One region of the Planococcus chinensis genome, then DNA from elsewhere that is predicted to be linked to it. Evidence: riboswitches for the same ligand, from Rfam matches in the RefSeq annotation. Region 1 holds a riboswitch; each other region holds the start of a gene.
The links. Region 1 has a riboswitch for S-adenosylmethionine ahead of ACFSDB_RS07375 (methionine ABC transporter ATP-binding protein). Riboswitches for the same ligand answer to the same signal wherever they lie in the genome.
Positions count from the first base shown of each region.

Region 2: it holds a riboswitch for S-adenosylmethionine, as region 1 does, so the genes downstream of both, ACFSDB_RS00530 (LLM class flavin-dependent oxidoreductase) here and ACFSDB_RS07375 (methionine ABC transporter ATP-binding protein) in region 1, are expected to answer to the same signal.
Region 3: it holds a riboswitch for S-adenosylmethionine, as region 1 does, so the genes downstream of both, ACFSDB_RS11820 (methionine ABC transporter ATP-binding protein) here and ACFSDB_RS07375 (methionine ABC transporter ATP-binding protein) in region 1, are expected to answer to the same signal.

Region 1 is NZ_JBHUFW010000004.1:1,015,572-1,018,844, forward strand. It holds gene ACFSDB_RS07370 (tol-pal system YbgF family protein) at 5-1,039, shown strand; SAM riboswitch class I at 1,127-1,235, shown strand; gene ACFSDB_RS07375 (methionine ABC transporter ATP-binding protein) at 1,308-2,321, shown strand; gene ACFSDB_RS07380 (methionine ABC transporter permease) at 2,311-2,982, shown strand; gene ACFSDB_RS07385 (MetQ/NlpA family ABC transporter substrate-binding protein) at 3,002-3,273, shown strand, end outside.
Region 2 is NZ_JBHUFW010000002.1:90,466-93,738, forward strand. It holds gene ACFSDB_RS00515 (MmgE/PrpD family protein) at 1-71, shown strand, start outside; gene ACFSDB_RS00520 (tartrate dehydrogenase) at 95-1,192, shown strand; gene ACFSDB_RS00525 (YdbL family probable chaperone protein) at 1,241-1,576, opposite strand; SAM riboswitch class I at 1,707-1,813, shown strand; gene ACFSDB_RS00530 (LLM class flavin-dependent oxidoreductase) at 1,938-3,273, shown strand, end outside.
Region 3 is NZ_JBHUFW010000009.1:11,595-14,867, forward strand. It holds gene ACFSDB_RS11815 (methionine ABC transporter permease) at 1-170, opposite strand, end outside; gene ACFSDB_RS11820 (methionine ABC transporter ATP-binding protein) at 160-1,191, opposite strand; SAM riboswitch class I at 1,326-1,439, opposite strand; gene ACFSDB_RS11825 (glycerol-3-phosphate acyltransferase) at 1,519-2,160, opposite strand; SAM riboswitch class I at 2,295-2,413, shown strand; gene ACFSDB_RS11830 (O-acetylhomoserine aminocarboxypropyltransferase/cysteine synthase family protein) at 2,518-3,273, shown strand, end outside.

The DNA of each region.
Region 1 (3,273 bases):
GAACATGCGATATCATGACATAAGTTTGGATGAACTAGAAGAATTGGAGCAGGAGATTCACTTTCAAGCTGAAAATACCCAAGGGGATTTGGATTATTCCAAGATTGAACTTTATGATGCAATGCACAACCATCTTAAGCTATTAGCGGCGGAAGATGCGGATTATGCCCATTACTATACATACATCCAGCAGAAACTGATCAATTATCTGCTGTGCTACTGCGGCCAGGCGGCATCCAACGATGCCAATAAGCGCTATGCAGCCGAACAGGCTATGAAAAAAGTGCTGCAATACGACCCGGTGAATCCGCTAGCGGCATACCGCCTGGGCGGGCTGTTCCACCAGCAGCATATGCACGCCGAAGCTCTTTGCCAGCTGCAGCAAGCGCTGGATAACCAATCCCGTTACCCGGAGAACGCCTATCAACTGAATGCCGATCAGGTCAAGCGTGCATTGCAGCACATGTCGAGCAGCTCGTTGCATATCGGCAGCCGGGCGTTTGCGGCAAGTTCCGTTTCTTCAACTGCACTTGATAGCGCAGACTTTTCGGAAATGTTCACAGAACTCTGCCGCTGCACGGATGAACTCCGGAATTCCGCTTACCGTATCCTTTCGGCGGATGAACATGTTCAATGCGGGCATGCGCAGGTTGTTGCAGCTATTGAAAAGGATCCGAAAGACACCATTATCCTTTTTTTCAACACGGACGGCCCGGAATTGATCTATAATGGCATCCGCGAAAAATTGCCAGCTGCCCATGCGTTCCTGCTCAAGCATTTATTGCTGCATAGCTGTGCGGAAAAACCAATGAAGCCACTTGATGCCAAAGCGTATTTTTTGGATACGCATGTGATGACAGGCGTGACGGGTCCGACATTCACCAAAGCCGTTGAGGGAATGATGCAGGCATTGCGGGAAATTGAAATTCCATCAGCGATTTGCCGGGCCGATGCCGGAAATCAGCCGGCCTATTATTTCAACGGGACATCGGCGTATATGGTCATTGGCAGAGTGGACGAGGAATTGAATTTCGGTTGAATAAAAAATAAAAATTTTAAAAAAGCTTTGACAGCGGGCTGAATGTTCTTTACTATTGGGTACAAGCTAAAAACAATTACATATGGAACATTATCAAGAGAGACCGAGGGACAGGCCCTATGACGTCCAGCAACCTCCAGAGCGATCTGGGAAGGTGCTAATTCCTGCAGAATGAATCTATTCTGAGAGATAAGCCTAATCCAATTCGGTGCCTCTTTCTTAATGGAAGAGGCGTTTTTTATTGGCCTAAAAAGGAGGGAGCACCGCCATGATCAGCATCACGAATCTTTCGAAAGAGTACCAGACGAAAAAAGGCACCGTCACGGGTGTGGACAATGTCTCCCTAACGGTGGAGGCAGGCGAAGTATTCGGTATTGTCGGCTACTCGGGAGCGGGGAAGAGCTCTTTGCTCCGCTGCATGAACCTGCTCGAGCGCCCAACAAGCGGCGAAATCAAAATCGACGGCGTGGACCTTACCCAATTGAAAGGCGAAGGACTGCGGCAGTCGCGTTTGAAAATCGGCATGATCTTCCAGCATTTCTATTTGATCAGCCAGAAGACGGTCACTGAAAACATCGCTTTTGCCTTGAAGGCGGCAAAACTGCCGAAAGCGCAAGCGGCCGAACGGGTTGATGAACTGCTTGAGATGGTGGGCCTATCCGACAAGAAGGATGTCTACCCTTCGCAGCTAAGCGGCGGGCAAAAGCAGCGCGTCGGCATTGCCCGGGCACTTGCCAACAATCCTTCAGTGCTCCTATGCGACGAAGCGACATCGGCGCTTGATCCGAATACGACATTGTCCATCCTGCGGCTGTTGAAGAAAATCAACCGGGAATTGAACATCACGATCGTTCTGATTACGCACGAGATGAATGTTGTCAAAGAAATCTGCGACCGGATGGCTGTGATGCAAGGCGGAAGGGTGATTGAAGAAGGTGAAGTTTACGACCTGTTTTCCTCGCCCCAGACGGCATTGACGAAGGAATTCATCTCATCGGTCGTGTCTTTTGATGTACCGGCCCCGATACTAGCGGCCTGCACCGGGAGCGTCATCAAAGTACAGTTCAAAGGCGCAGTCGCCGGCGAAGGCGTCATTACGGACACAGTTCAGCATTTCGATGTCAAAGGCAACTTTCTTCATGGATCCATCGAATATATCCAGGAAAAACCGCTTGGCCTGTTCCTGATGGAAATCCAGGGCAGACCGGAAAATATCAGCCGGGCCATCACTTATATGGAAGGCCGGGGCGCAACTGTGGAGGTGATTGGAAATGGGCTTTGATTTTCAGCATATGATGGAATTATGGCCGGACATTTCAAAAGCGTTCGGCGAAACTTTGTATATGATCGGCATCTCCTTGGCAATCGCCATCATCATCGGCTTGCCGCTCGGCATCGTTCTTTTTGTTACCGACCGCGGCCTGTTTCTCGAGAACCGGTTCGTCAAATCGGTCTTGGGGTTCATTGTCAATATGGTGCGTTCCATCCCATTCATCATCCTGCTGGTCGCGCTGATTCCGCTGACAAAGCTGCTGGTAGACTCTACAATCGGCCCTGCTGCAGCCAGCGTCTCGCTATCGGTTGCCGCAATTCCATTTTTTGCCCGCATCGTCGAGACCTCTTTGCGGGAAATCGATAAAGGCGTCATCGAAGCGGCTGTCGCGGTCGGCGCCACGCCGTGGATGATCATCAAGGATGTGCTGCTGCCGGAAGCGAAGACAGGCCTTGTCCAGGGCGTCACCATTACGATCATCTCGCTGGTCGCTTATTCAGCCATGGCAGGCGTCGTCGGAGGAGGCGGCATCGGCGATTTGGCAATCCGCTTCGGCTATTACCGCTACGACAACACGATCATGATCGTCACGGTCGTCATTTTGATTGTTCTCGTCCAAATCCTTCAGCAACTCGGGGATTGGACGTCAAAAGCAATAGACAAACGATAGAAAAGGGAGAGAAACTTATATGAAAAAGATTGCCTTACTAGCTGCACTATTCGTACTGCTCACACTGCTTGCTGCTTGCAGCGGGGAAGAATCCAGCGCCGATTCCAAATCCATCAAACTGGGCGGCACTGCCGGGCCATACAGCGATATGCTAAACGAAGCGTTCAAACCGGCGCTTGAAGAAAAAGGCTATAAAGTGGAAATCGTTGAATTCAGCGATTACATCCAGCCGAACAATGCTTTGGATAACGGCGACCTCGATGCCAACTTGTTCCAGCATTCCGTTTATCT
Region 2 (3,273 bases), on a different contig from region 1:
ACCGGATGGAAGAACTGGGCCAATTGGAAGAATTAATCGGATTGACGAAAGCTGAAAAAATCTTCAACTGACGAATCTGAGGAGGAATGGACGGATGGAAGAGACAAAAACGTTTCGATTGGCCGTGATACCGGGAGACGGCATCGGCAAGGAAGTGATCGCTGCAGGGCTTCAGGTGCTGGACCATATAGCAGAAGAATCAGGTGGCCGCTTCGCTTTTGAAAAGGACACCTTCCCGTGGGGATGCGAATACTATCTCGAGCATGGCAAGATGATGGACGAAGACGGCGTGGAAAAGATGAAGGGCTACGACGCCATCTATTTCGGGGCGGTCGGATTTCCGGGCGTGCCGGACCATGTATCGCTGTGGGGACTGCGACTGGCGATCTGCCAAGGGCTTGACCAATGGGCGAATGTGCGCCCGATCGAGTTTCTGCCCGGGGTGCCGCGGCGCCTCAACCATCCCGATGTCGATACGCTCAATTGGGTGCTTGTCCGCGAGAATTCCGAAGGGGAATACTCCGGCATCGGCGGCCGCAATTTCGCGGGACGCGGCCCGGGCAAGGAAGTCGCGGTCCAGTCCGCGCTTTTCACGGAACACGGCTGCGAGCGCATCATTCGCTTTGCGTTTGAACTAGCCCGCACGCGCAAGCGCAAACGGGTGCTCAGCGTCACGAAAAGCAATGCCCAGCAATACGGCATGGTCTTGTGGGATGAAGTATTCGCCCGTGTCAGCAAAGAGTACCCGGACGTCGAAGCGGAACAGGGGCTGGTCGATGCCGTCGCCGCCCACTTCGTGCTGCGTCCGGAAGAGCTAGAAGTAGTGGTGGCGTCGAATTTATTTGCCGACATCCTTTCCGATCTCGGCAGTGCGCTTGCCGGCAGCCTCGGCCTTGCGCCGAGCGCCAACCTGGACCCGGAGCGGAAAGCGCCGAGCATGTTCGAATCGGTCCATGGCTCGGCGCCGGACATCGCCGGGCAGGGCATTGCCAACCCGATCGGCTCGATCGCCAGCGCCGCGATGATGCTCAGCCATCTTGGGCTCGAAGAAGAAGCGGAACAGCTCAACCGGGCGATTGCCGAAACAACGCGCCAAGGCATCATGACGCGCGACATCGGCGGCACGCACGACACAGCAGGTGTGACGGAAGCCATTATCCGGAACCTCGCAGCAGTCAAAGCAACCGAATAAAACCTAAAACCCCCGTTCCGGAAAGTTCCTGGGACGGGGGTTTGTGCGTCACTCCAAATCCAATTCAACGTAGACGAAATATTCATCAATGGTCTCTCCATCGTCAAAAAGTGTCAGTACCAACTCCTCTTTAGCGTTTGAGAAGGTGAGGGTGCCTTCGGGTTCCGGCAGCTCCCATTCGTGCGTCTCCTCCCGGCGCCCGCTGTTGATGGCATCAATGGCTTCTTCAATCTCGCGTGAATCTCCGGTTTCAAATAGAAGGGCATCGTCCCTTTCGGCTTCCATGCGGCTGTACTCTTCAGTAATCAAAGAAGGGGCATTGAAGCAGCCGGACAGCAGAAAGAGCGGCAGCCCGAGCGCAGCGATTCTGCTTATATTTTTCATGGTAATCTCCTTTACTATTCTCTTAAATTTATACCGAAAGGTAATAATTTACAATAAAATAAATCAAAAATTTTAAATGTTTGGTTGACTTATCCATATCCTAGTATTATGATAGGATTTAAATTTAATAATCTTATCCAGAGAAGCCGAGGGACTGGCCCGTTGACGCTTCAGCAACCTCTGACATTTGTCAGAAAGGTGCTAATTCCAGCAAGATTTTTTCTTGGGAGATAAGAGAGCGGAAACCGTCCATTTAATTTATGCGGCCCTCTTTTTCTCATTTTTTGAGAAAAAGAGGGCTTTTATCTTTTCTGCTGGCGGAGCCGTGCAAATTAAACTATCAAACATGAGGAGGAAGAACATGACGAAAAAACGGATTTACTTGAACGCATTTGAAATGGCTTGTGCCGGAGGACACCAATCTCCAGGGCTATGGCTCCATGCAGAAGACCGGTCCCATACATACACGGATAGCGAATACTGGATTGAACTTGCCAAGCTATTGGAAAAAGGAAAATTCGATGCCGTGTTCCTGGCGGATGTACTGGGCACCTATGATGTTTATAACGGTTCACGGGACGCCGCTCTCCGAAATGCGGTTCAATCTCCGGTCAATGACCCGCTGCTTATTGTGCCGCTGATGTCTTCGGTCACTGAACATTTGAGTTTCGGGGTTACAGCTTCAGTCAGTCATGAACATCCTTATACATTTGCACGGCGCATGTCGACATTGGATCATCTGACCAAAGGGCGGGTTGGCTGGAATGTCGTCACTTCCTATCTGAAAAGCGCGGCTCTCAATATCGGACTTGAGGACCAGATGAGCCACGACCAGCGCTACGACTATGCAGCAGAATACTTGGAAGTCTGCTATAAGCTGTGGGAAGGAAGCTGGGAAGACGGCGCGGTCCTACGCGATAAAGAAGCGAAAGTCTACACGGACCCGTCAAAAGTCCATGATATCCGCCACGAAGGGGAATACTTTAAAGTTCCCGGTGCCCATCTGTCAGAACCGTCGCCGCAGCGAACGCCGGTCCTGTTCCAGGCAGGTGCTTCGCCGCGCGGCCGGGAATTTGCGGCTAAGCACGCGGAATCGGTATTCACTGCCGGCCCGACCACCCAGGTTGTGAAAAAAGGGGTCGCGGCCCTTCGTGAACGGATCCTAGCAAATGGCCGCAATCCCGAGGATGTCATCGTCTACACGACATTCACTGCCATCATAGGCAAGACGGAGGCGGAAGCGCAGGCCAAATACGAGGAATTGAAAAGCTATGTCAGCTACGAAGGCGCGCTTGCCCTCCTCGGCGGGTGGACAGGCATCGATTTTTCAGGATACGATCCCGAAGATACATTGGAGTACATCCAAAGCAATGCGATGCAATCAGCGGTCGAAGTATTTACACGTGCTGACCCGGACCGCAAATGGACCATCCGAGAGCTTGCCACGTTTGTCGGCATTGGCGGAAGAGGCCCAGTCGCAGTCGGAACGCCGGAACAAATTGCCGATGAAATCGAATACTGGGTTGAAGAAACAGGCGTCGACGGCTTCAATCTCGCTTATACACTGGCTCCGGGAAGCTTTGAGGACTTTGTCGAACTCGTCGTACCTGTCCTGCAGGAGCGCGGCCGAGTACAAAAAGAATACACAGAAGGCACATACCGAGAAAAGATTTACGGCAAAGGCCAAAACCGGTTGA
Region 3 (3,273 bases), on a different contig from region 1:
ATATTCAGTACTTTTGAAACCGGTTCGTTCGCCAATAAATGGCCTTTTCGGGTAACGACCAGCAGAATGCCGAGCGGGAAGCCGATGACCAGCGAGAACAGGAAGGATGCGCCCGTCATGTAGATGGTTTCCCAGAGGGCTTCCAAGATTTGTTCGTTATCAACTAGCATAATTCCGCACCTCCTCGACTTTGACATTGCTGCTGCGTATGGATGTTAAGGCCAGCTGGATTTCAGCGGCAGGGCCGGTAAATTCGACAATGAGATTGCCGTATGGTTCGCCCTGCAGTTCGGTGATATTGCCAAACAAAACATTCAGGTCCAGGTTAAAGTCCCTGGATATCCGCGACATTAGCGGCTGTCCAACAGAAGCGCCGGTGAACTGGATCCGGTAGATGGTGTGCTTGCGGTCCGGGTCCTGGATCTGCTTCAGCAGCGATTCCGGCAGTTCGTCATTCATGACGGAACGGACAAAGCGCTGGGTCGTCGTGTGCTGCGGATTGGTGAACACTTCGAACACCGTTCCCTGTTCGATGACTTTGCCTGCTTCAAGCACTGCCACTTTGTCGCAGATTTCACGGATGACGCCCATTTCATGAGTGATCAGCAGGATCGTGATGTTGTATTCGCGGTTGATGCGGCGCAGCAGTTCCAGGATGGATTGGGTGGTCTGCGGATCCAGCGCCGAAGTGGCTTCATCGCATAATAGAACTGATGGATTGGTGGCAAGCGCCCGGGCAATGCCGATGCGCTGTTTCTGGCCGCCGGAAAGCTGGTCGGGATATTTGTCTGCCTGATCGCCCAGGCCGACAAAATCCAGCAGGTCCTTCACCTGTTCCTTGATCTTGTTTTTCGGCGTTTTGGCGAGGATGAGCGGCATGGCGACATTGTGGAAAACGGTTTTGGAATTCAGCAAGTTGAAGTGCTGGAAGATCATTCCGATGTCTTTCCGCGTCTGGCGAATGTCTTTTGCGGACAAGGTGGAGATGTCTTTTCCGTCAATCAGCACGCGGCCGCTGCTTGGTCGCTCCAGCAGGTTGACTGTCCGGATCAGCGAGCTTTTGCCGGCGCCGCTGAAGCCGATGACGCCGTATATTTCACCAGTTTCAACAGTCAGGTCGATGCCGTTCAGCGCGTGGATCGACTGTTTGCCGGACTGGTAGGTTTTTGTTACCTCCTCGAATTGAATCATAGTGTAAGCCTCCTCAAGCTGTTCCAGTAATGCAAATCTTTTCGCAGAGGGCTTTTTATCCGAAAGTGAACGAAAAAAGCCCCCTTTTTTCTTATCCACAAGAAAAAAGAAGGCTTCGGCATGAAACCATCTCATTCTCATCTTCCAAACGCAAAAATGCGTTTGCAGGAGTTAGCACAGTTTTCGCATGATGCGAATCCGCTGCCGAAACGTCATAGGGCCTGTCCCTCGGTTTCTCTGGATAAGAAAGTGATGTACGTATTTGATTTGTAAGGACTACTTTATGGGGGATTGTTGAAAAAGTCAACCTTTTCTTTTAAAAAAATTTCAGGAAGATCCTTCAGCCTTTTTCCGGAATACGGAAGAAACCTTGTTTTCAGTGCCGTTTGCGATGCGGGAAATGTTTTCCGTGTGCTTGAATACAGCCATCGCGAACAGCGCAGCAGCAATGAACAAAGGAAGTCCGCCTTCAGCGGGCCACCAGGCAATGGCGAAGAACGTGGCATACAGGACCAAGACGCCCGCGACCAGGTAATTGGTGGCGAGTGCTGCTCCGACAAGAAGCAGCAGGCCGGCCAAGCCAAGCTTCCAGTCGAGCGCCAGCATGACGCCGATGACGGCCGCTGTTCCTTTTCCGCCGTTGAACCTCATATAGAAAGGGAAGTTGTGTCCGACGACGACGCCGGCACCGACGACGAACAGCAGGGCCCAGACGGTTTCTTCTGAAAGTGAAGAAGCATGCAGCGCCCAGCGGAACACCCACACGGCAGCTGCGCCTTTGAGAATATCCAGGAAAGCGACCAGCGCTCCGTATTTCCAGCCGAGCACGATGGCTGCATTTGAAGCGCCTGAATTTTTGACGCCTTCTTTTTTGATGTTGACGCCTGTCAACAGCTGCGCGACCAGTGAACCATGCATGCAGCCGACAATATAACCTATGATGAGAGCAATAACTATCCATGAAAACATCTTTTCCACTCCTTCTCTTATAGATTTAACGTTTGAAAGAAGCGCAGGTTTCAAAATTTTTAGAATTATCCGCTTGACAAATCCCACATCCATTTTATATACTTCAGGACATGATGGAAAACTAAATCTGAATACTCTTATCAAGAGAGGCGGAGGGAATAGGCCCTGTGATGCCCGGCAACCGACAAGCAGCTCAGCTTGGAAAGGTGCTAAATCCTACAGATCCGGAAAGACGGGATCTGGCAGATGAGAGGAGGCATACCCGTATGTGACGGCCCTCTTCTTAACCGAAGAGGGCTTTTTCTGTTCCCTCCTCAACCCGCGGTTTCCATCAAAAAAACCTTAGGAGGAATAGAAATGACAAATTTTAAACCAGAAACGCTTTTATTGCACGGCGGACAGCAGCCGGACCCAGTGACCGGAGCGAGAGGGGTCGCCATCCATAAAACGACTTCCTATGTGTTTAAGAATACGGAACATGCCCAGAACTTGTTCGGCTTGAAAGAAGCAGGAAATATCTATTCGCGCATCATGAACCCTACGGTGGATGTATTTGAACAGCGTGTGGCTCTTCTTGAAGGCGGGTCGGCAGCTGTCGCCCTGTCTTCCGGCATGGCGGCCATCGCATTCTCCATATTGAACTTGGCGGAAGCCGGCGACGAAATCGTGGCAGACAGCAATTTGTACGGAGGCACAGTCAGCTTGTTCGCCAATACCTTGCCGAGATACGGCATCACGGTGAAATTCGTCGACGGCACGGATCCGGAAAACTTCCGGGGCGCCATCACAGACAAGACAAAAGCGATTTTCGGGGAGATCATCGGCAATCCTAGCCTGAACGTCTTTGATGTTGAAAAAGTGGCGGAGATTGCCCATGAAAACGGCTTGCCATTATTGATCGACAATACATTCGCTTCGCCATACGGCAGCAACCCGATCGAGTTCGGGGCGGACGTCGTTATTCATTCGGCAACGAAATGGATTGGCGGGCACGGGACGACCATCGGCGGCGTGGTCGTCGACAGCGGTAAATTCGACTACGACAATCCGCGATTCCCCAACTACACGGAACCGGATGAAAGCTATCACGGCATCCGCTATGGAATCGATGCG